Regions from separate parts of the Streptomyces sp. NPDC053367 genome, predicted to be linked through region 2. Evidence: riboswitches for the same ligand, from Rfam matches in the RefSeq annotation. Region 2 holds a riboswitch; each other region holds the start of a gene.
What was found. A riboswitch is a leader RNA that binds a small molecule or an ion and turns the genes downstream of it on or off. The one in region 2 is predicted to bind cyclic di-AMP.

Region 1 (7,494 bases), on a different contig from region 2:
CGTCCATGACGTCGTCGTGGTACAGCGTGGCGAGGTGGGTCAGCTCGACCACCACCGCCGAGGGCACGACGCCCGGCGCGTAGGGGTCGCCGAACTGGGCGGCGAGCATCACGAGCAGCGGCCGGAACCGCTTGCCGCCCGCCCGCACCAGATGCTGGGCGGCCTCGGTGATGAAGGGCACCTCGCTCTTGGTGGCCTCGAGCAGCCCTTCCTCGACAGCCGCCAATCCGGCCTGGACATCGGCTTCCAGAGCCTGGTCCCGCACGCTCAGCCCGAACGGCCCGACGACGGTCACGAGGGGTCTCCTGTCTGCTGGTGTCTACTGGCGATTACGCGGTATGTCGATAGGTCGCTGCCATCACTCAAGTCAGCGTATCCGGTCACGTTTCGATCACTGCTGCCACCCACCCCGCAGGCCGGGCGGTATTGCGGCACGGCCGGTATGTTGCTGATCAACCGATAAGAACGGACATTTATCGACTCAACAGAGCGCCGCCCCAACGCTGAGCCCAGGTACCCCCCGAGGGATCCCGCCATGCGCATCCGTACGTCCTTCCCCCACGACACGGCCCACGAGGACCTGCGCGTCCCGCTCGCGGACGGGACGCTGCTGTATGCGCGCGTGTGGCGGCCCCTGACGGACGAGCCCGTCCCGGTACTCCTGGAGTACGCGCCGGACCGGCTGACCGACTCGACCGCGGTCCGTGACGCCCAGCGCCACCCCTGGTACGCGGGGCACGGCTATGCCTCCGTCCGGGTGGACGCCCGCGGGTACGGCAACAGCGAGGGGCTGCCCGCGGACGGCCGCTCGGCCTTGGAGACGGCCGACGGGGTGGACGTGGTGCTCTGGCTGGCGGCCCGGCCGTGGTGCGACGGCAGGGTCGGCATGTTCGGCATCGGCCGCGGCGGCCTCAGCTCCCTCCGTGTCGCGGCTCTGGCGCCCGAGCCGCTCAGGGCGGTCGTCGCGGTCTGCTGCGCCGACGACCACCCCGACAACGAACCGCACACCGCCTCGGGTTCCGTCCGGGCGGAGGAGGTGCTGACCCGCTCCGCCGCGGCCCTCGCCCGGGTCTGTCTCCCGCCGGACCCGTCGTACGCCGGTCAGGGCCGGCGCGATCTGTGGCTGAGGCGGCTGGAGGCCGTCTCGCCGGCCGTGCACACCTGGCTGGACCGGCAGCCCGGGGACGCGCCCTGGCCGCAGGGCGGCGGCAGTGTGGACCCCGACGCGATCCGCGCGGCGGTTCTCGCGGTGAGCGGCTGGCACGACCCGTACCGCGACACCGTGCTCCACCTGCTGGAGCGCCTGCCCGCCGACCGGGTCCGCGGCCTGCTCGGCCCCTGGCCCCACCGCTATCCCGACCGCGACCGGCCGCCCGGCCCGGCGATCGGCTTCCTGCAGGAGACGCTGCGCTGGTGGGACCACTGGCTGAAGGACGAGGACACCGGCGTCCTGGCTGAGCCCCTGCTGCGCTCCTACGTCACCGACGCGCACCCTCCGGCCACGACGTACCCGGCCCTGCCGGGCGGCTGGGCCGGGGAGCCCGCCTGGCCCTCGCCGAGGGTGACACCGGTGACGTACGCCCTCCGGGGCGCCCCCGTCGTCGTACGGTCGCCGATGCACACCGGTGTGGACGCCGGCCGCTTCCGGCCCCTCGGCCACGACGCCGACCTGCCGCCGGACCAGCGGGAGGAGGACGCGCGCTCGGCGTGCTTCGAGTTCGAGGTGGGCGAGGAGACCTGGGTGCTGGGGCGGCCCCGGGTGCGGCTGCGGCTTGCCTGCGCGGCGCCGCGCGGGCAGGTGGCCGCCCGGCTGTGCGACGTGGCCCCGGACGGGTCCTCGACGCTGGTCACCCGCGGGACGCTCGACCTCGTGGCCGCCGGGCCTGCGCAGCGGGCGGACTTCGAGCTGGGCGCCGTCGGGTACGCCTTCCCGGCCGGGCACCGCATCCGGCTCGCCGTCTCCTCGGCGTACTGGCCGTGGATCTGGCCCGAGCCGGGGTCGGGGGCCGGCTTCACGCTGGACCCGGCCGGCAGCACGCTGGAGCTGCCCGTGCGCTCGCGCGAGGCGGGCGCCGAGGTCGGCTTCGAGGAGCCGGAGCAGGCCGAGCCGCTGGGGGTGAGCCTGCCGGCCACCCTGGACGAGCCCCGGCCGGAGCGGGTGGTGGTGCGCGAGGTCGCCGAGGGCCTGTGGCGCCTTGAGGTCCTTCCGGTCCGTGGCGGCACACGCGTGTACCCGGACGGTCTGGAGCTCACCGAGGAGGCGCTGGAGACGTACACGATCCGCGCCGACGATCCGCTGTCGGCCCGCGCCCGCGCCGAGTGGTCGGTCCGGCTGCACCGGCCCGAGCTGCCCTGGGAGGCCACGGTCCGCACCCGTTCGGAGATCGGCTGCGACGGGGAGCACTTCGTCACCTCGGACGAGGTGGTCTGCACGGAGGGCGGCGAGGTCGTGTTCCACCGCACCTGGGAGAAGCGGATTCCACGGGCCGCCGATTAAGGGCGAGTTGGGCTCGATGTCTCAATTGCCGCTCTTGTGATCGACGGTGAGATGACTCACTGCCCGGCCGGTCGCGCGGCGGCCTGCCCCGCCGGCGCAAGCCGCCTCCCGCCGCCTGGTTGAGCGGCAGTCGCCATAAAGGATCAAGTGCCGCAAACAGACTGGATCATGCCTGACCGGTGCTTTGTGTGAATCCGGCACTTGTTTCGCGCATGTGCTCTCGCATACGTTCCCGGCCTGCCGGGCGGACGCCTAGTCCTGCCGCCGCCCAAGGCACCCACCGACATCGCAGCGGCAGGAGCGGGGGACCCAGGTAAGTCGCCGTCCCGGACGTCGTACCAGCTACGACACCCGGGACGGCTAGGGGTGAAGCCATGCCTTCTTCGGCACGGCCGGGCACCTTTCCGCCCGAACCCGACAGCTCACCTCGCAGGCGCCGGAGAGGAATTCCCCATGCCTGCGCACACGCATGCAAACCGCCGTCCCCGTCTCGCCCGTGCCCTCGCCGCCGCCGGTGTGGCCGCCGCCGCGCTCGCGCTGCCGCTCGTCGGCGCGACCGGCGCCTCGGCCGCCCCCGCGGCCACGGCGACGGCGACCGTGTACCCCGACAACCTCGACGGCTGGATCCGCCAGTCCCTCGACGTCATGGCCCAGCACGGAATCCCGGGCAGCTACGACGGCATCTACCGCAACATCATGCGCGAGTCCTCGGGCAACCCCCTCGCCATCAACAACTGGGACTCCAACGCGCTCGCGGGCACCCCCTCCAAGGGCCTGCTCCAGGTCATCGACCCGACCTTCGCGGCGTACCACGTGCCGGGCACCGCCTTCGACCCGTACGACCCGGTCGCGAACATCACCGCCGCCTGCAACTACGCGGCGGCCCGCTACGGATCGATCGACAACGTCTTCGGCGCGTACTGATCCCTCCTCAGCAGTAGATCCGTTCGAGGACGACGGCGATGCCGTCGTCCTCGTTCGAGCAGGTGATCTCGTCGGCCACCGCCTTCAGTTCCGGATGCGCGTTGGCCATGGCCACGCCGTGCGCGGCCCAGTCGAACATCGGGATGTCGTTGGGCATGTCGCCGAACGCCAGCGTGTCCCCGGGCGCCAGCCCGAGGTGCCGGGCCGCCAGTGCCAGGCCGGTCGCCTTGGTGACACCGCACGGCTGCAGCTCCACGGTGCCCGGCCCGGACATGGTGACCGTGGCGAGCGATCCGACCACCCCGCGCGCCACGGCAGCCAACTCGTCGTCACCCAGACTCGGATGGCGCAGCAGCACCTTGCTGATCGGCTCGCACCACAGATCGTCGCGCCGCTCCACCCGCACCGCAGGCAGCGTCGGGTGGGGCATCGTGTAGCCGGGCTCGATGAGGGTGAGCCCGTCGACGCCGTCCTGGTCCACGGCCGCGTACACCTGCCCCACCTCGGCCTCGATCTTGCCGAGCGCGGTCTCGGCCAGCTCCTGGTCCAGGGTGACGGACCACAGCAGCCGGTCGGCGCCGACGTCGTAGAGCTGCGCGCCCTGCCCGCACACCGCGAGCCCCGTGCAGCCCAGGTCCTCCAGCAGGGGGCGCACCCGGGGCGCGGGCCGGCCGGTCACCACCAGATGTCGGGCGCCGGCGTGCGCCACCAGCGCCAGAGCGGCCCGCGACCGATCGGAGAACGTGTCGTCGCCGCGAAGCAGCGTGCCGTCCAGATCGGTGGCGATGAGTGAGTACGGGGTGCGCTCGGCATATGCGGTGGGTGCGGCCATGATCAGAGAATACGGACATCGCGCGCCCCCTCCCCGGCGCCGACCGGCCCCCGCAGGGCGCCCGTCCCAGCCCACACGCCCCTTCAACTCCCTTTCACTCTCCGGGATTTCACCCCCAGGTGTCGCCCTGCGAACCTACGACCTCCCCGTCGGGCAGCCTCCTCTCCCCCGACCGGCGGCGGCACCCCGCCAGCCCCTGGGGCACTGCCCAAGACGGCCGCCTCGGCCGTAACGTGTGGCCCAGCCGCCCGCCCGTGCCCGCACCGGCGGGCGGCCGCACGGCACCGCACACGGCACGCACGAGAGCGAGGCACAACCGCATGCCCCCCTTCGATGTCCCCGAAGGCGACCCCTTCGGCCCGCACAACCTTCCGTACGGTGTGTTCTCCACCGGCGGCCCGGACCAGCGGACCGTCGGCGTCCGGCTCGGTGACCACGTCCTCGACGCGGGCGCGGCGGCCCGGGCCCTCGGCTCCCCCTACGTCACCCTGCTCGCCCAGCCCTCCCTCGACCGGCTGCTGGCCGCCGGCCGCACGGCCTGGTCCGACGTCCGGCGCGCGCTGACGGCCTGGGTGACGGTGCCCTCGTACCGCGAGACCATCGAGCCGCTCATGCACCCGCTCGACTCGGTGACCCTGCACCTGCCGTTCACGGTCGCGGACTACGTCGACTTCTACGCCTCGGAGAACCACGCCCGTAACGTCGGCCAGATCTTCCGCCCCGACGCCGAGGACTCCCTCACCCCGAACTGGAAGCACCTGCCGATCGGCTACCACGGCCGCTCCGGCACGGTCGTGGTCTCCGGCACCGACGTCATCCGGCCCTCCGGCCAGCGCAAGGCCCCCGCCGACCCCGCGCCCGTCTTCGGCCCGTCCGTCCGCCTGGACATCGAGGCCGAGGTCGGCTTCGTCGTCGGCACGCCGTCGCCCATGGGCAGCAGCGTGCCCCTCGCCGGCTTCCGCGATCACGTCTTCGGCCTGTGCCTGCTCAACGACTGGTCCGCGCGCGATCTCCAGGCCTGGGAGTACGTCCCCCTCGGCCCGTTCCTCGGCAAGTCCTTCGCCACCTCCGTGTCGGCGTGGATCACCCCGCTGGAGGCGCTGGAGGAGGCCCGTGTCGCCCCGCCCGAGCGCACCCACCCGCTGCTGCCCTACCTCGACGACGGCGACGAGGAGCCCCACGGCTACGACCTGCGCCTCTCCGTCGCGATCAACGGTCATGTCGTCTCCGAACCTCCCTTCTCCACCATGTACTGGACCGCCGCCCAGCAGCTCGCCCACATGACGGTCAACGGCGCCTCCCTGCGCACCGGCGACCTCTACGGCTCCGGCACCATCAGCGGCCCCACCGAGGCCCAGCGCGGCTCCCTCCTCGAACTCACCTGGAACGGCCGCGACCCCCTCGAACTCCCCGACGGCAAGCGCACCTTCCTTGAGGACGGCGACGTCGTCACCCTGACCGCCTGGGCTCCCGGCCCGGACGGCACCCGGGTGGGTCTCGGCGAGGTGACCGGGCGCGTCGTGCCGGGCCGGGTCGACTGAGGGCTCGCTCCGCGGGTGAGCCGGCCGGGATCCCCGGGATCCTGGGGGTGAGCCTGTTTGGTTCCGCCCCGGCGAGGGCACTGCGGCACCGGGTGAGCCTGGCCCGGGGTGCCTGGCCGGGGATGCCTGGCTTGGGGCGCCTGGCCCGGGGCGCCTGGCCCGGGGCGCCTGGCCCGGGGTGCCTGGTTGGGGGCGCCTGGCCGGGGGTGTCTGGCCGGGGGCCTGTCCAGGTGAGCCCGGTCGGCACGTTCGACAAGGCCCGTGATCCGCGACGGTCCTGCCGGATTTCTTACGTCGGTCGCCCGTCGCCGTCATACTGGCGGCGGGCGGTCGCCGGTCCGCTCCGACCGCCGGAGGGTGCGGCGCCCGGCGTTGCACCCCCGCGTCGCCCGCCCACCTGCCCCGCAGCCGACCCTTCCGATCAGGATCCGGAGCCCGTGGCATGACCGTCTGCATGCTCCTGCTGGGCGTCGTCGCCCTGACGGCCGCCGTGCCGGTCCCCCGTGCGCTGACCCGGGCCGCCTGGCCCGAACGGGAACCCGTGGTCGCGCTGTGGGTGTGGCAGTGCCTGGTGGCGACCGTTCTGCTGTGCTGCCTCACCGCCCTCGTGCTGAGTGCCGCCGCCGTCTTCGGGACCGTCCGGTCCCGGGTCTTCGCCCCGGCCCCGTCGGCCGTCACCGCCGCCTACGACCTGTCCGCTGCGCCGCCCTGGGTCACCGTCCTCACCCTCCTGCTGGCCTGCGGGGCCGCCTGGACCACCGCGATGCTCGCCCGTGAGCTGGTGGAGGCCCGCCGCCGGCGCGGAGCGGCCCGGGCGCATCTGCGGGAACGCGCCCCCGACCTGCCCGCCGGCCTCCCGGCCGCGCGCGGCCCCCTACTGGTGCTGGAGGACGAATACCCGGACGCCTGGTGGATGCCGGGCCACCCGCCCCAGCTGGTCGTCACCACCGGCGCCCTGCACCGGCTCACCGACCGTCAGCTGGACGCCGTGCTCACCCATGAGCGCGGCCACGCGCGCGCCCACCACGACTGGCTGCTGCACCTGTCGACGGCCCTGGCGACCGGCTTCCCCCGGGTGCCGCTGTTCACCCACTTCTGCGACCAGACCCGCCGCCTGGTCGAGCTCGCCGCCGACGACGCGGCCTCCCGCCGGTGCGGCCACCTCACCACCGCCCTGGCTCTGATCGAGCTGAACCAGCACCGCGGTGTCCTGTCCTGCGCCTCCAGCAACCGCCTCCTCGGCGAGCGCGTCGACCGCCTCCTGCAGCCACCGCCCCGGCTGGAGCGCGGGCAGCGGGCCCTGACGACGACGGTGGCGGCGCTGGTGCCGTTGCTGCCGCTGCTGATCACGTTCGCCCCTGGCCTGACGGCACTGAGCTGACGGGCGGGTTTCGGGCGCGGGCCCGGTCCGGGTCCTGATCCGTATCCCGGCCCGGGTCCTGATCCGTGTCCCGGCCCGGGTCCTGATCCGTATCCGGACCCCGCCCGGGGCAGGGGAAGGGGCAGGTGCAGGGACCTGCGGGCAAGCCGCGGCCCGACGGCCGGGCCCGGCCCCGGCGCTATATCCAGTCGTCCGGTTCCGGCTCGGCGTCCATCTCCGGCCAGTCGTCCGGTTCTGCCCGGCCCTCGTCCGGCGCGGCCCCTCGGCCCGGCGCGGCCCCGCCCTCGTCGCGCGCACCGGCAGAGGTGCCCGGTCCGTC
Region 2 (7,494 bases):
CTGGTCTAGACAACCCTGAGCACTGAAGGGCAGCAACACATGGCTGAGCGCCGCGTCAACGTCGGCTGGGCCGAGGGCCTCCACGCCCGCCCCGCTTCCATCTTCGTCCGAGCCGCCACGGCCGCAGGCGTCCCCGTGACGATCGCCAAGGCCGACGGCAACCCCGTCAACGCGGCCTCCATGCTGGCCGTCCTCGGCCTCGGCGCCCAGGGCGGCGAGGAGATCGTCCTGGCCTCCGACGCCGAGGGCGCGGACGCCGCCCTCGACCGCCTGGCCAAGCTGGTCGCCGAAGGCCTTGAGGAGCTTCCCGAGACCGTCTGAGGAATCCGACACCGAAGGGCTCGTCCGCATTACCGGGCGAGCCCTTCGCATTTCCCCGTTCAGGGGGAGTTCACGCGCGGGAGAAATAGACTCCCGGGCAGCATGAATAAACCCCCAGGAAATTACTCCTCTTTGTATACGGCGCTCGTGTTAATGCCGCACGCCCGACATGTTTACGGGATGTTGCGAAGTCCTCACACGGTCGGCGCGGTCGGCGCCCCCGGAAAAGCGCAGCCGGTGCGCGGCAATCGCCCGTTCGGTGTGCAGCGCGGTGATCGCCCGCGCGCGTTCACCGTCCCCGCGCGCGACGGCGTCCACGATCGCGCCGTGCTCGGCCCAGGAGTCCACGGGCCCCGTCGGTGCGTCCGTGGTGTACATCCAGGCGATCTTGTGCCGCAGCTGGGTCAGCACCGACACCAGGGCGGGGCTGCCGGAGGCCTGGGCCAGCGTCTCGTGGAACCAGCCGCCGAGCGAGCGCAGATCCTCGCTGCTGCCCCGCCTGGCCCGCTCCTGGCCCAGCCGGACGAGGCCGCGCAGCACCTTCAGATGGGCCTCGGTACGGCGCTGGGCGGCCCGTGAGGCGCTCAGCGGCTCCAGCAGCATGCGCATCTCCAGCAGGTCGGCGGCCTCCTGCTCGGTGGGTTCTGCCACGCACGCGCCCGCGTGCCGCCGGGTGACGACGAAGCCCTCCGCCTCCAGCGTGCGCAGCGCCTCCCGGACGGGCACGCGCGAGACGCCGTAGCGGCGCGCGAGCAGTTCCTCGGTGAGCCGGCTGCCGCGTTCGTGGACGCCCGCGACGATGTCGTCCCGGATCGCCGTGCATACCGAGTGCGCCGGAACACGCATGACCGACCTCCGCCTTAATCCCCGTGAAACGTCGACGATTGACGTGTGTTCAGCGACTCTATTGCAATGCGGCCGCATTTCCGACGGCGAGCCGGAATCCATGGATATTTTTTGGTCAATCGGCCGGAGCGGGGCGGCGGGAACGCCGAAAGCCCCGGCTGCGGGAGCCGGGGCTTTCGCGGAAAACCTGTCGGTCAGATGTTCACACCGTGCGAGCGGAGGTAGGCGACCGGATCCATGTCCGAGCCGTACTCCGGGCTGGTGCGGGCCTCGAAGTGCAGGTGCGGGCCGGTGACGTTGCCGGTGGCGCCGGACAGGCCGATCTGCTGACCGGGCTCGACCGACTGGCCCACGGCGACGGAGATGGAGGAGAGGTGGCCGTACTGGGTGTACGTGCCGTCGTGCATCTGGATGACCACCTGGTTGCCGTACGCGCCGCCCCAGCCGGCCTCGACGACCGTGCCCATGCCCACGGACTGGACGACGGTGCCGCTGGCGGCGTGGAAGTCGACGCCCGTGTGGCTGCCGGAGGACCACAGCGCGCTGCTGGCCTGGTAGCCGGTGGAGACGTACGAGCCCGCGATCGGGGCCACGAAGGTGTTCAGGCGCTTGCGCTCGGCCTCACGGGCGGCGCGCTCCCTGGCCTCGCGGGCGGCCTCGGCCCGCGCCACGGCGCGCTTGACGGCGGCCTCTTCGGCCTGCTGCTCGGCGAGCGCTTCCTCGGCGGCCTGCTTCTGTGCGGCGGCCTGGGCGTCGATCTGCTCGGCCACGGAGTCGCCGATGGTGACGACCGGCAGCAGGCCGGTCTGCTCGGCCTCGGGCTCGGCGGCGAGGGCGGGGCCCGCGAGGGTGCCGATGACGCCGGTGGTGGTGAGGGCCGCGACGCCCGCCGCGCGGGCGGTGGTGCGCTGCATCCTGCTGGGACGGCGGTGCTTCCCGTTGGCGCGCGTGAACGCCATGAAGTGGCTTGTCCTTTCCTTCCCTCTCGCCTACCGGGTTAGCTGACGGGTTCGGAGCAGGAAGGTCTCCTACGGACCCCCTCGCGTGACGCGCGGGCGTCCGATTCACCCCAGGGACTTCGATGGGTCCCCGGCTCCCCTGGCTCGCGCCGTACGGGGACTCGGCGATGACTGTCCGGTGCCGCGGGTGCGGCGCACTGCCTGACGGACAGCCCGGACGACACTAAGGGGATCATCGTTCGATCCTCTAATGGATCAGGCTTTTTGTAGCGCACGCCACAGGGCAGACAGGCAGCATCTCCTGCAATTCACGGCCAACTCGGACAAAGAGGGGCCCTGATGACGCTCCGGTCACCAGGGCCCCACGCGTGTGTGGCGCGAATTCGCCGCCCTACTCGGCGGTCACCACGGTGACTTCACCGATGCCGAGGGCCTCCACGGGCTCCTTGATCTGCGCCGCGTCGCCGACGAGGACCGTCACCAGCCGGTCCACCGGGAAGGCGTTCACGACGGCCGCGGTGGCCTCCACCGTGCCGGTGGCGGCGAGCTGCTGATACAGCGTCGCCTGGAAGTCGTCGGGCAGGTGCTGCTCGACCTGGTCGGCGAGGGTGCTCGCGACCGCGGCGGCCGTCTCGTACTTCAGCGGCGCCACCCCGACGAGGTTCTGCACGGCAACGTCCCGCTCGGCGTCGGTGAGGCCCTCCGCCGCGAGCGTGCGCAGCACGGTCCACAGATCGGCGAGCGCGGGGCCGGTGTTGGGGGTGTCGACGGACCCGCTGATGGCGAGCATCGACGCGCCGCTGCCGTCGGGCGCGGAGCGCAGCACCTGTCCGAAGGACCGCACACCGTAGGTGTAGCCCTTCTCCTCGCGCAGGACGCGGTCCAGGCGGGAGGTGAGGGTGCCGCCGAGGCAGTACGTGCCGAGCACCTGGGCCGGCCACACGCGGTCGTGGCGGTCGGGGCCGACCCGGCCGATGAGCAACTGCGTCTGGACGGCGCCGGGGCGGTCCACGATGACGACCCGGCCGGTGTCGTCGGCGCTGACCGGGGGCACGGGCCGGGGCGCGGCCTTGGAGCCCGTCCAGGCGCCGAGGGTCTCGCCGAGCAGCGCGTCCAGGTCGAGGTCCGTCAGGTCGCCGACGACCACGGCGGTGGCGGTCGAGGGGCGCACATGCCGCTCGTAGAAGGCGCGTACGGCGGCGGAGTCGATCGCGGCGACCGTCTCCTCGCTGCCCTGGCGCGGGCGCGACATGCGCGAGCTCTGCGGGAACAGCTGCCGCGAGAGCTCCTTGGCCGCGCGCCGGGCCGGGTTGGCCATCTCGTGCGGGATCTCGTCGAGGCGGTTGCGCACCAGCCGCTCGATCTCGCCGTCGGCGAAGGCGGGCGCCCTGAGGGCGTCGGCGACCAGACCGAGGGCCTTGGCCAGGCGGGAGGCGGGGACCTCCAGACTGAGCCGCACGCCGGGGTGGTCGGCGTGCATGTCGAGGGTGGCGCCGCAGCGCTCCAGCTCGGCCGCGAACTCCTCGGCGGAGTGCTTGTCGGTGCCCTCGGAGAAGGCCCGTGCCATGATCGTGGCCACGCCCTCCTGGGCGGCCGGCTCCGCGTCGAGCGGCGCGTCGAGGAGGACCTCGACGGCGACGACCTGCTGGCCGGGGCGGTGGCAGCGCAGCACCGTCAGGCCGTTGTCGAGCGTTCCGCGCGTGGGCGCCGGGAAAGCCCACGGCCTGGCCTCGCCCGGCTTGGGCTGCGGGTGGAAGTCCATCGTGGCGAGCTCGGTCACTTCGCCGCCTCCTCGTTGTCGTCGTGGGCGGCCTCGACCATGGCTTCGGCCTCCGGGTCCTCGGGGAAGTCCTCGTCCTCGGTGTGCTCCGCGGACTCGGGCGACAGCGGCTCGTAGACGAGCACCGCGCGGTTGTCGGGCCGCAGCCGCGCCGCGGCGACCTCGCGGACCTCGTCGGCCGTCACCTCCAGGACACGCTGTACGGCGGTCAGGGCGAGCTGCGGGTCGCCGAACAGGACGGCGTAGCGGCACAGTTCGTCGGCGCGGCCCGCGACCGTGCCGAGCCGGTCCAGCCACTCGCGCTCCAGCTGTGCCTGGGCGCGCTCCATCTCCTCGGCGGTCGGGCCCTCCTCGGCGAACCGGGCGAGCTCCTCGTCGATGGCGGCCTCGATGACGGGCACCTCGACGTCACCGGAGGTCTTCACGTCCAGCCAGCCCAGCGAGGGCGCCCCGGCCAGGCGCAGCAGGCCGAAGCCGGCCGCGACGGCCGTACGGTCGCGTCGTACGAGCCGGTTGTAGAGGCGGGAGGACTCGCCGCCGCCGAGGACGGTCAGCGCCAGGTCGGCGGCGTCGCACGCGCGTGTGCCGTCCTGCGGCAGCCGGTAGGCCGCCATCAGCGCCCGCGCGGGCACCTCTTCCTCGACGACCTGGCGCAGCTGCTCGCCGATGATGTCGGGCAGCGTGCCGTCGCGCGGGGCGGGCTTGCCGTCGTGGGCCGGGATGGAGCCGAAGTACTTCTCGACCCAGGCGAGCGTCTGCTCGGGGTCGATGTCGCCGACCACGGACAGCACGGCGTTGTTGGGCGCGTAGTAGGTGCGGAAGAACGCGCGCGCGTCCTCCAGCGTCGCCGCGTCCAGGTCGGCCATCGAGCCGATCGGCGTGTGGTGGTAGGGGTGGCCCTCCGGGTAGGCGAGGGCGGTCAGCTTCTCGAACGCGGTGCCGTAGGGCACGTTGTCGTAGCGCTGGCGGCGCTCGTTCTTGACGACGTCGCGCTGGTTCTCCATGGACTCGTCGTCGAGGGCGGCGAGCAGGGAGCCCATGCGGTCGGCCTCCAGCCAGAGGGCGAGCTCCAGCTGGTGGGCGGGCATGGTCTCGAAGTAGTTGGTGCGCTCGAAGCTGGTGGTGCCGTTGAGGGAGCCGCCCGCCCCCTGCACCAGCTCGAAGTGGCCGTTGCCCTTGACCTGGGCCGAGCCCTGGAACATCAGGTGCTCGAAGAGGTGAGCCAGACCGGTGCGTCCCTCGACCTCGTGGCGGGAGCCGACGTCGTACCAGAGGCACACCGCCGCGACCGGGGTCAGATGGTCCTCGGAGAGCACCACGCGCAGGCCGTTGGCCAGGCGGTGCTCGGTCGCTGTCAGGCCGCCGGAGCCTGCCTGGTCTGTGGCCGTGTGACCCATGGGCATGTACGTCCCTTCGATCGCGGATGCGGTTGCTGAAAACCGCTGTTCTCCTGCCGGTCCTGCCACTGTATGCAAGCGTGCGGACCGCCGGTGGAGTTCCCGGCCGCCGTACGCCCAGAGCGAGATCCCGTAGCCTGCGCTCAGTCGTGCCTCCACGGGCGACGCCGGGTCCGTTCCGGCGTTGTCAGTGCCGAGGTCCACAATGGTCCGCGTCAGATCCGTCCACACGCCTCAGCAAGGAGCCGGCAGCGATGGCCCGCCGCAGCACGAAGACCCCGCCGCCCGACGACTCGTTCGAGGAGCGCATCCTCGACATCGACGTCGTCGACGAGATGCAGGGCTCCTTCCTCGAGTACGCGTACTCGGTCATCTACTCCCGAGCCCTGCCCGACGCACGCGACGGCCTGAAGCCGGTGCACCGCCGCATCGTCTACCAGATGAACGAGATGGGGCTGCGCCCCGACCGCGGCTATGTGAAGTGCGCCCGCGTGGTCGGCGAGGTCATGGGCAAGCTGCACCCGCACGGCGACGCGTCGATCTACGACGCCCTGGTGCGCATGGCCCAGCCCTTCTCCATGCGGTTGCCCCTGGTCGACGGCCACGGCAACTTCGGCTCGCTGGGCAACGACGACCCGCCCGCCGCCATGCGGTACACCGAGTGCCGGCAGGCCGAGGCGACGAGCCTGATGACCGAGTCGATCGACGAGGACACGGTCGACTTCGTCCCCAACTACGACGGCCAGGAGCGCGAGCCGGTCGCCCTGCCGGCCGCCTTCCCGAACCTCCTGGTCAACGGCTCCTCGGGCATCGCGGTCGGCATGGCCACCAACATGCCGCCGCACAACCTGCGCGAGGTCATCGCTGCCGCCCGCCACCTGATCAAGCACCCCAACGCCGATCTGGACGCGCTGATGCGTCATGTGCCGGGCCCCGACCTGCCCACCGGTGGCCGGATCGTCGGCCTGTCCGGCATCCGCGACGCCTACGAGACCGGCCGCGGCACCTTCAAGATGCGCGCCACCGTCTCCGTGGAGCCGGTCACCGCGCGCCGCAAGGGCCTGGTCGTCACCGAGCTGCCGTTCACGGTCGGCCCCGAGAAGGTCATCGCCAAGATCAAGGACCTGGTCGGCTCGAAGAAGCTCCAGGGCATCGCCGACGTCAAGGACCTCACCGACCGCGAGCACGGCCTGCGGCTGGTCATCGAGATCAAGAACGGCTTCGTGCCGGAGGCGGTCCTGGAGCAGCTGTACAAGCTGACGCCGATGGAGGAGTCCTTCGGCATCAACAACGTCGCGCTGGTCGACGGACAGCCCCTCACCCTCGGTCTCAAGGAGCTGCTGGAGGTCTACCTCGACCACCGTTTCGAGGTCGTGCGCCGGCGCAGCGAGTACCGCCGCGGCAAGCGCCGCGACCGGCTGCACCTGGTCGAGGGCCTGCTCACCGCGCTGGTGGACATCGACGAGGTGATCCGCCTGATCCGCTCCAGCGAGAACTCCGCGCAGGCCAAGGAGCGCCTCATGGCGCACTTCTCGCTGAGCGAGATCCAGACGCAGTACATCCTCGACACCCCGCTGCGCCGCCTGACCAAGTACGACCGCATCGAGCTGGAGGCGGAGAAGGAGCGGCTGAACGCCGAGATCGAGGAGCTGACCCGCATCCTGGACTCGGACACCGAGCTGCGCAGGCTCGTCTCCAACGAGCTGGCCGCGGTCGCCAAGAAGTTCGGCACCGACCGCCGTACGGTCCTGCTGGAGTCCGCGGGCTCCCCGGTGCCCACGACGTCCCTCCAGGTCGCCGACGACCCGTGCCGGGTGCTGCTGTCCTCGACGGGGCTGCTGGCCCGTACGGCGAACGCCGAGCCGTTCGCGGAGGACGCCGACGGGCGGCGCACCAAGCACGACGTGATCGTCTCCGCGGTGCCCTCCACCGCGCGCGGCGAGGTGGGCGTGGTGACCTCGGCGGGCCGGCTGCTGCGGATCAACGTGGTCGACCTGCCCCAGCTGCCGGACACCGCGGCCGCTCCGAACCTGTCGGGCGGGGCGCCGCTCGCGGAGTTCGTCTCGCTGGAGGACGACGAGACGGTGGTCTGCCTGAGCACGCTCGACGAGTCCTCCCCCGGTCTGGCGCTCGGCACCGAGCAGGGCGTGGTCAAGCGCGTGGTCCCGGACTACCCGGCGAACAAGGACGA
Region 3 (7,494 bases), on a different contig from region 2:
CGTCAACGACAACGAACGCTCCTACGCCCCCACCATCGGCGGCCTCGCCAACCACCTGGCCACCCTGCGCACCACCGACGGCTACGAGAAGGTCCTCGCCTGGGGCAAGGACGTCCTGCTGCGCACCCCGGTCATCGGACACCCGCTCTACGAGGCCCTGCACGGCGCCAAGAAGGGCTTCAAGGACGCCTTCGCGCCCCAGGGCATGTTCGAGGACCTGGGCCTCAAGTACGTCGGCCCGATCGACGGGCACGACATCGGCGCGGTCGAGTCGGCGCTGCGCCGCGCCAAGCGCTTCCACGGGCCGGTGCTGGTGCACTGCCTGACCGTGAAGGGCCGCGGCTACGAGCCCGCCCTGGCGCACGAGGAGGACCACTTCCACACCGTCGGCGTGATGGACCCGCTGACCTGCGAGCCGCTCGCGCCCTCGGGCGGGCCGTCGTGGACGTCGGTGTTCGGCGAGGAGATCGTCAGGATCGGCGAGGAGCGCGAGGACGTCGTCGCCATCACCGCCGCCATGCTGCACCCGGTCGGCCTCGGCCCGTTCGCCGAGCGCTTCCCGGACCGGGTGTGGGACGTGGGCATCGCCGAGCAGCACGCGGCGGTCAGCGCGGCCGGGCTCGCGACCGGCGGGCTGCACCCCGTCGTCGCCGTCTACGCCACCTTCCTCAACCGCGCCTTCGACCAGCTCCTGATGGACGTCGCCCTGCACCGCTGCGGGGTCACCTTCGTGCTGGACCGCGCCGGGGTCACGGGCGTCGACGGGGCCTCGCACAACGGCATGTGGGACATGTCCGTCCTCCAGGTCGTGCCGGGCCTCAGGATCGCCGCCCCGCGCGACGCCGGGCAGCTGCGCGCCCAGTTGCGCGAGGCGGTCGCCGTGGACGACGCGCCGACGCTGGTGCGCTTCCCCAAGGAGTCCGCCGGCCCGGAGATCCCGGCCGTCGGGCGGGTGGGCGGCATGGACGTCCTGCACCGCGCGGAGGACCCCCAGGTGCTGCTGGTGGCCGTCGGCGTGATGGCCCCGGTGTGCCTCCAGGCGGCCGAGCTGCTCCAGGCCCGCGGCATCGGCTGCACGGTGGTGGACCCCCGCTGGGTCAAGCCCGTCGACCCCGCGCTGCCCGGACTCGCCGCCGAGCACCGGCTGGTGGCGGTCGTCGAGGACAACAGCCGGGCCGCCGGGGTCGGTTCGGCCGTCGCCCTGGCACTCGGTGACGCCGACGTGGACGTACCGGTCAGGAGATTCGGCGTCCCCGAGCAGTTCCTCGCGCACGCCAAGCGGGGTGAGGTGCTGGCCGACATCGGGCTGACGCCCGTCGAGATCGCGGGGCGGATCGGTGCGAGCCTGGCCCCGAAGGAGGAGCCGTCGGAGGGGAGACTCGCATGACCACCACCGAACCCGCCGCCGGGACAGGGCAGTTCGACCTCGGCAGACTCCTCGCCGAGCGGGCCGGCGAACGCTACGAGCTGCACACCAGGTACCTCAACCACCAGCTCCCGCGCATGCTGCACACCATCGGCTTCGACAAGGTCTACGAGCGGGCCGAGGGCGCCTACTTCTGGGACGCCGACGGCAACGACTACCTCGACATGCTCGCCGGGTTCGGGGTGATGGGCCTCGGCCGGCACCACCCGGTGGTCCGCAAGGCGCTGCACGACGTCCTGGACGCCTCCCTCGCCGACCTCACCCGCTTCGACTGCCAGCCACTGCCGGGCCTGCTCGCCGAGAAGCTGCTCGCGCACAGCCCGCACCTGGACCGGGTGTTCTTCGGCAACAGCGGCACCGAGGCGGTGGAGACCGCCCTGAAGTTCGCCCGCCGCGCCACGGGCAAGCCGCGCGTCCTGTACTGCGAGCACGCCTTCCACGGCCTGACCACCGGCTCCCTGTCCGTGAACGGCGAGGACGGCTTCCGCGACGGCTTCGCCCCGCTGCTGCCCGACACCGCCGTCCCCCTAGGCGATCTCGACGCACTCGCGGGGGAGTTGCGGAAGGGCGACGTGGCCGCGCTCATCGTCGAGCCCATCCAGGGCAAGGGCGTCCACGAGGCCCCGCCCGGCTATCTGCGCGCCGCACAGGAACTGCTGCACCGGCACAAGGCGCTGCTCATCGCCGACGAGGTGCAGACCGGGCTCGGCCGGACCGGCGACTTCTACGCCCACCAGCACGAGGACGGCGTGGAACCGGACCTGGTGTGCGTCGCCAAGGCACTGTCCGGCGGATACGTCCCCGTCGGCGCCACCCTCGGCAAGGACTGGATCTTCAAGAAGGTCTACTCGTCCATGGACCGCGTCCTGGTGCACTCGGCGAGCTTCGGCTCCAACGCCCAGGCCATGGCGGCCGGCCTGGCGGTGCTGTCCGTCATGGAGGACGAGGAGATCGTCGCGAACGCCCGGGCCACCGGCGAGCTGCTGAGGTCCCGGCTCGCCGCGCTGGTCGACAGGTACGAGCTGCTCGCCGACGTACGAGGCCGGGGGCTGATGATCGGCATCGAGTTCGGCCGGCCGAAGTCGCTGAAGCTGCGCAGCCGCTGGGCCATGCTCCAGGCCGCCCGCAAGGGACTGTTCGCGCAGATGGTCGTCGTCCCGCTGCTCCAACGGCACCGGATCCTCACCCAGGTGTCGGGCGACCACCTGGAGGTGATCAAGCTGATCCCGCCGCTGATCATCGGGGAGAAGGAGGTCGACCGGTTCGTCGGCGCCTTCACCGAGGTGATGGACGACGCGCACAGCGGGGGCGGGCTGATGTGGGACTTCGGCAGGACGCTGGTGAAGCAGGCGGTGGTCAACCGCTGAGGCTTTTGCCTCTGAGGCAAGAAATTTGCCCGAGAGGCAAGGTTGCGGCTGAATGGAGAGCATGAGCTCTCCCGAGACCGAGCCCACCGCGGACCGGCCGGCCCCCGACACGCCGGTGGGCGACCTGCCCGCCGTCGCGCCCCAGCTGCGCGCCCTGCGCCGCCGGGCCTCCCTCACGCTGGAGGCCGCGGCGCGCTCCGCCGGGCTCTCGCCCGCGCATCTGTCCCGGCTGGAGACCGGGCAGCGCCAGGCCTCGCTGCCGATGCTGCTCGCGCTCGCCAGGATCTACGGTACGACCGTCTCCGAGCTGCTGGGCGAGCGGGTCGCCGACCGGGACGCCGTCGTACGGGCCGCCGACATGGAGCCGACCCGGGCGGGCGGCTGGACGTACTGGCAGGCCGGCGCGCCCGGCCGCGGTATGCAGGCCCTGCGGGTGCACGTGCCGTACGGCTCCCAGGGCGACATCGTGCGGGTGCACCCCGGTGAGGAGTGGCTGCACGTCCTGACGGGACGCCTGCGGCTGCGCCTCGGCGACACCGCGCAACTCCTCGGGCCCGGGGACAGCGCGCACTTCGACTCGCTGACCCCGCACCGCATCGCCGCCGAGGACGAGGGCGGCGTCGACCTCCTCTTCGTCCACACCCTGCTGCAGAGCCCCACGGCCGCCTTGTGCCTGGGCCCCATGACGAGAGACACGCCATGAGCGACATCGAACAGAAATTCCCGCGCACCCTGTGGGTCCGGCTGCTGATCTACATCGTGGCCGGGCACGTCTTCGCCGGGTTCCTCTATCTGCTGTTCGAGGTCGGAGCCAAGTAGGCGGCCGCCCGTTCGGGCTCCTCAGTCGAGCAGCCGGTCCCGCAGCCGCTCGCGGGTCTCGGGCGTCACGCCGAGTCCCCGCCGCAGGTAGGTGTCGACCTCGCCCCAGGTCTCCTCAATGGTCTCCAGCGCCGCCGTGAGGTACTCCGCGCGCGCGTCGAAGAGCGGGCTGAGCAGCTCCATGACCTCCGGCGAGTAGGCGGTGGCCGCGTCACCGCCGCGGTGCACCTTGTAGCGGCGGTGCTTGGCGTTGGACTCCAGGTAGTCGGCGAGGACCGCGTCGCGCTCGACGCCCAGGGCCAGCAGGGTCACGGCGATCGACAGGCCGGCACGGTCCTTGCCCGCCGCGCAGTGCATCAGGGCCGGGACGCTGTCCTCGGCGAGCGCGTGCAGCACCTGGGAGTGCTCGGAGGTGCGCTCTTTGATCATCTTCCGGTACGAGGCGATCATCCGGCCGGCCGCCTTGCCGTCGGCGAGGATCTCCCGCAGCTGGTCCAGGTCGCCGTCGCGGACCATCTTCCAGAACTCGGCGCCGTCGGCCGGGTCGCTCAGCGGCAGGTTGAGGTTGCGCACGCCCGGCAGCTCGACGTCCGGGCCCTCCAGCTTCTGGTCCGCCGCGTTGCGGAAGTCGAAGATCGTGTGCAGGCCAAGTGAGGCGAGGAAGGCCGCGTCCTCGGCGGTCGCGTGCGCGAGGTGGCCGCTGCGGAAGAGCACGCCGTGGCGCACCCGGCGTCCGTCGACGGTCGGCAGTCCGCCCACGTCACGGAAATTACGGACTCCGGCCAGCTCCGGCTCGGTCGACGGGACCTGCTGCGTCACGTGGGGCTCCCTCCGGTCGGGCCCCGCCGGCGCGGCTCGACCGACGGGCTCGCTCATGACCATACGACCGACCTTACGACACGGCCTCGGGGGGACATGTATGCGCCGCTTCTCCTCTCACGCCACATCTGGGCTTTCTGTCCGAATTAGTGCCTTCATTCCAACTCGCTCTGGAATAAAGGAACGTGGAGCATCGTCACGTGAGGAGCGTCATACACGTGACCGTGAGTCGCCCGTCATGCTCACGTAATCAAGGTGCTTTTCAAGGGTGTTTGGCGAATGCGCCGCGGCTGAAATGCACGGAGGGTGACCGGGAATTGCCACTAAGGATCAAGAAGAAGCCCTTCGGGTGGAACCTCTTGCTTGTCCCTTTGCGTCTTGGTCGCTTACGTTCGCCACCGATCCGGACGGACGCCTAATCCTGCCGCCGCCCGGAGCCCGCGCAAACCCACCCGTGTACGGCAGGAGCGGGGGACCCACAGGTTCAATCGCCTGTTCCGGTCTCCGGAACGGCTCGGGGTAAAGCCGCGCCCGTCGCGGCCGGACATCTCCAGTCCGCACCCGACAGCTCACCTCGCAGGCGCCGGAGAGGAAAAAGCCCATGCCCGCGAAGGGTAAGCACCGCCGTCCCAAGGCCCAGCGCCTGACCCGTTCGATCGCCGTCGCCGGTACCGGTGGCGCCGCACTCGCCCTGCCGCTTCTGGCGGCCACCGGTGCGAACGCCGCGACCGGACAGTCCGTCCCCGACAAGGCCGTCAGCGCGGCCGCCACGGTCCAGAAGGCCGCCGTGAACACCAAGGCCGTCGAGAAGAAGGCCGCCGCGACCCCGCGCACGTACACCGTGAAGATCGGCGACTACCTCTCGAAGATCGCCCAGGAGCAGCACGTCAGCGGTGGCTGGCAGAAGCTGTACCAGGACAACCGCGAGGCCGTCGGCAGCGACCCGTCCCTGATCCACCCGGGCCTGAAGCTCGCGCTCGGCAAGAAGGCGGCGGCCACGCAGTCCTCCGACGCCGCCGAGAGGAAGACCTCCGCGCCGAAGGCCGCCGAGGCGCCGAAGCCGGCCGCGCAGTCCGCCGAGACCACCGAGGCCCCGAAGCCCGCCGAGTCCACCGCCACCCAGGCGGACACCACCGCGGCGAGCGGTTACACCGCCCCCGTGTCCGGGGCCGGTGTCGGCACCGCCTACCGCGTGGCGGGCAGCATGTGGTCCAGCGGCTACCACACCGGCGCCGACTTCGTCGTCCCGACCGGCACCTCGCTCAAGGCGGTCGGCGCGGGCACCGTGGTCTCCGCGGGCTGGGGCGGCGCGTACGGCAACCAGGTCGTCATCAAGCTCAGCGACGGCTACTACGCCCAGTACGCCCACCTCTCCTCGCTCTCCGTCTCGGCCGGGCAGACGGTGACCGCCGGGCAGCAGGTCGGCCTCTCCGGCGCGACCGGCAACGTGACCGGCCCGCACCTGCACTTCGAGATCCGCACCACCCCGGACTACGGCTCGGACGTGGACCCGATCGCCTACCTCCGCTCGCACGGCGTCGCCATCGGCTGACGCCCACCGTGCACCCGCCGAAGGCCGGACCCCGATCCCCGGGTCCGGCCTTCGGCGCGTCCCTGGTGCACCCACCCCCGGGCGGCCGCACCCCAACAGGACCGGAGCAGGGGTTATTCCCGGACCTGACGACACTTTGGGAGTGGCTTATCTCACCGCCCGTCAACCCCGGCCTACGGTCGCGTAGGTCACATTCGAAGGTGAATCATGGGCCGACGTGGCAGACGATTCGAAGAGTGACAGCAGATCAGTGATCGGGTCGTACGTGGCGCTGGGGGACAGCTTCACCGAGGGTGTCGGCGACCCCGGCCCCGACGGGGCGTTCGTCGGCTGGGCCGACCGGTTCGCGGTGCTGCTCGCCGACCGACGGCCCGAAGGCGACTTCGAGTACACCAACCTCGCCGTACGGGGGAAGCTGCTCGACCAGATCGTGGCGGACCAGGTGCCCCGGGCGGTGGAACTCGCCCCGGACCTGGTCAGCTTCTGCGCCGGAGGCAACGACATCCTCCGGCCCGGCACCGACCCCGACGACGTCGCCGAGCGCTTCGAGCGGGCGGTCGCCGTACTCACCGAGGCGGCCGGCACGGTGATGGTGACGACCGGCTTCGACACCCGGGGCGTCCCCCTCCTGAAGCATCTGCGCGGCAAGATCGCGACGTACAACGGCCATGTGCGGGCCATCGCCGACCGCTACGGCTGCCCGGTGCTCGACCTGTGGTCCCTCAGGTCCGTCCAGGACCGCCGCGCCTGGGACCACGACCGGCTCCACCTCTCGCCCGAGGGCCACACCCGCGTCGCCCTGCGCGCCGGACAGGCCCTCGGTCTGGAGATCCCGGCCGACCCCGAGCAGCCCTGGCCGCCCCTCCCGCCCCGCGGCACCCTCGAAGTCCGCCGCGACGACGTCCAGTGGGCCCGCGAGTACCTCGTCCCCTGGATCGGGCGCCGCCTGCGCGGGGAGTCCTCCGGGGACCATGTAACGGCCAAGGGCACGCTGAAGCCGGACCAGATCAAGCTCCGCATCGGCATCGTCGCCTGAGGGACCGACACCCCGCGCCCCGCTGGGTCGGATCGGCGCGGGGGCCGGCCCTAGGGGGCGTCTCGCCGATCATGCCGGGCTCCCGGCGCCCGGCACCGCGCCTCGCCGCGTTGTCGTCAGTCGCCGACTTCCCCACTCTCGGCTCCGCTCGAGCGGGGACCCCATCGCGTCGACGCCCTCCTCCGCCTTGCGGTGCACGGCACCGGACGCCGCTCGCTGATCCGGCCTGATCGACGAGACACCCCCTAGGAGGTCAACGCCTCGACGGACAGCCCCAGTTCCCGGGCCAGCGCCTCGTCCACCCATCCCGTCGCCCGGGCCCGGGACACCGCGCCCGGGTACGACGTCAGCTGCACCGCGAGGCCGTCGAGCAGCGCGGTCAGCCGCAGGGCGCTGGCCGTCGGGTCGGGACACCGGAACTCGCCCGCCGCCACGCCCTCGGCGATGACCTCCGTGAGCGCGGCCTTCCACCGCC

Region 1: linked by a shared signal. The riboswitch ahead of ACIGXJ_RS25475 (transglycosylase SLT domain-containing protein) and the one ahead of ACIGXJ_RS27970 (M23 family metallopeptidase) in region 2 are both predicted to bind cyclic di-AMP.
Region 3: linked by a shared signal. The riboswitch ahead of ACIGXJ_RS31940 (peptidoglycan DD-metalloendopeptidase family protein) and the one ahead of ACIGXJ_RS27970 (M23 family metallopeptidase) in region 2 are both predicted to bind cyclic di-AMP.

The regions. Positions count from the first base shown of each region.
Region 1 covers NZ_JBITYN010000009.1:189,905-197,398, reverse strand. The annotation lists gene ACIGXJ_RS25485 (polyprenyl synthetase family protein) at 1-295, opposite strand, end outside; gene ACIGXJ_RS25480 (CocE/NonD family hydrolase) at 536-2,497, shown strand; cyclic di-AMP (ydaO/yuaA leader) riboswitch at 2,766-2,946, shown strand; gene ACIGXJ_RS25475 (transglycosylase SLT domain-containing protein) at 2,951-3,421, shown strand; gene ACIGXJ_RS25470 (HAD family hydrolase) at 3,429-4,253, opposite strand; gene fahA (fumarylacetoacetase) at 4,574-5,794, shown strand; gene ACIGXJ_RS25460 (M56 family metallopeptidase) at 6,237-7,175, shown strand; gene recQ (DNA helicase RecQ) at 7,354-7,494, opposite strand, start outside.
Region 2 covers NZ_JBITYN010000010.1:264,113-271,606, forward strand. The annotation lists gene ACIGXJ_RS27960 (HPr family phosphocarrier protein) at 40-321, shown strand; gene ACIGXJ_RS27965 (GntR family transcriptional regulator) at 472-1,167, opposite strand; gene ACIGXJ_RS27970 (M23 family metallopeptidase) at 1,362-2,126, opposite strand; cyclic di-AMP (ydaO/yuaA leader) riboswitch at 2,139-2,303, opposite strand; gene ACIGXJ_RS27975 (M16 family metallopeptidase) at 2,518-3,906, opposite strand; gene ACIGXJ_RS27980 (M16 family metallopeptidase) at 3,903-5,309, opposite strand; gene ACIGXJ_RS27985 (DNA topoisomerase (ATP-hydrolyzing) subunit A) at 5,558-7,494, shown strand, end outside.
Region 3 covers NZ_JBITYN010000013.1:84,714-92,207, forward strand. The annotation lists gene dxs (1-deoxy-D-xylulose-5-phosphate synthase) at 1-1,387, shown strand, start outside; gene ACIGXJ_RS31920 (aspartate aminotransferase family protein) at 1,384-2,793, shown strand; gene ACIGXJ_RS31925 (helix-turn-helix domain-containing protein) at 2,855-3,496, shown strand; gene ACIGXJ_RS31930 (DUF6126 family protein) at 3,493-3,612, shown strand; gene ACIGXJ_RS31935 (tyrosine-protein phosphatase) at 3,634-4,431, opposite strand; cyclic di-AMP (ydaO/yuaA leader) riboswitch at 4,871-5,029, shown strand; gene ACIGXJ_RS31940 (peptidoglycan DD-metalloendopeptidase family protein) at 5,033-5,983, shown strand; gene ACIGXJ_RS31945 (SGNH/GDSL hydrolase family protein) at 6,234-7,019, shown strand; gene ACIGXJ_RS31950 (TetR/AcrR family transcriptional regulator) at 7,265-7,494, opposite strand, start outside.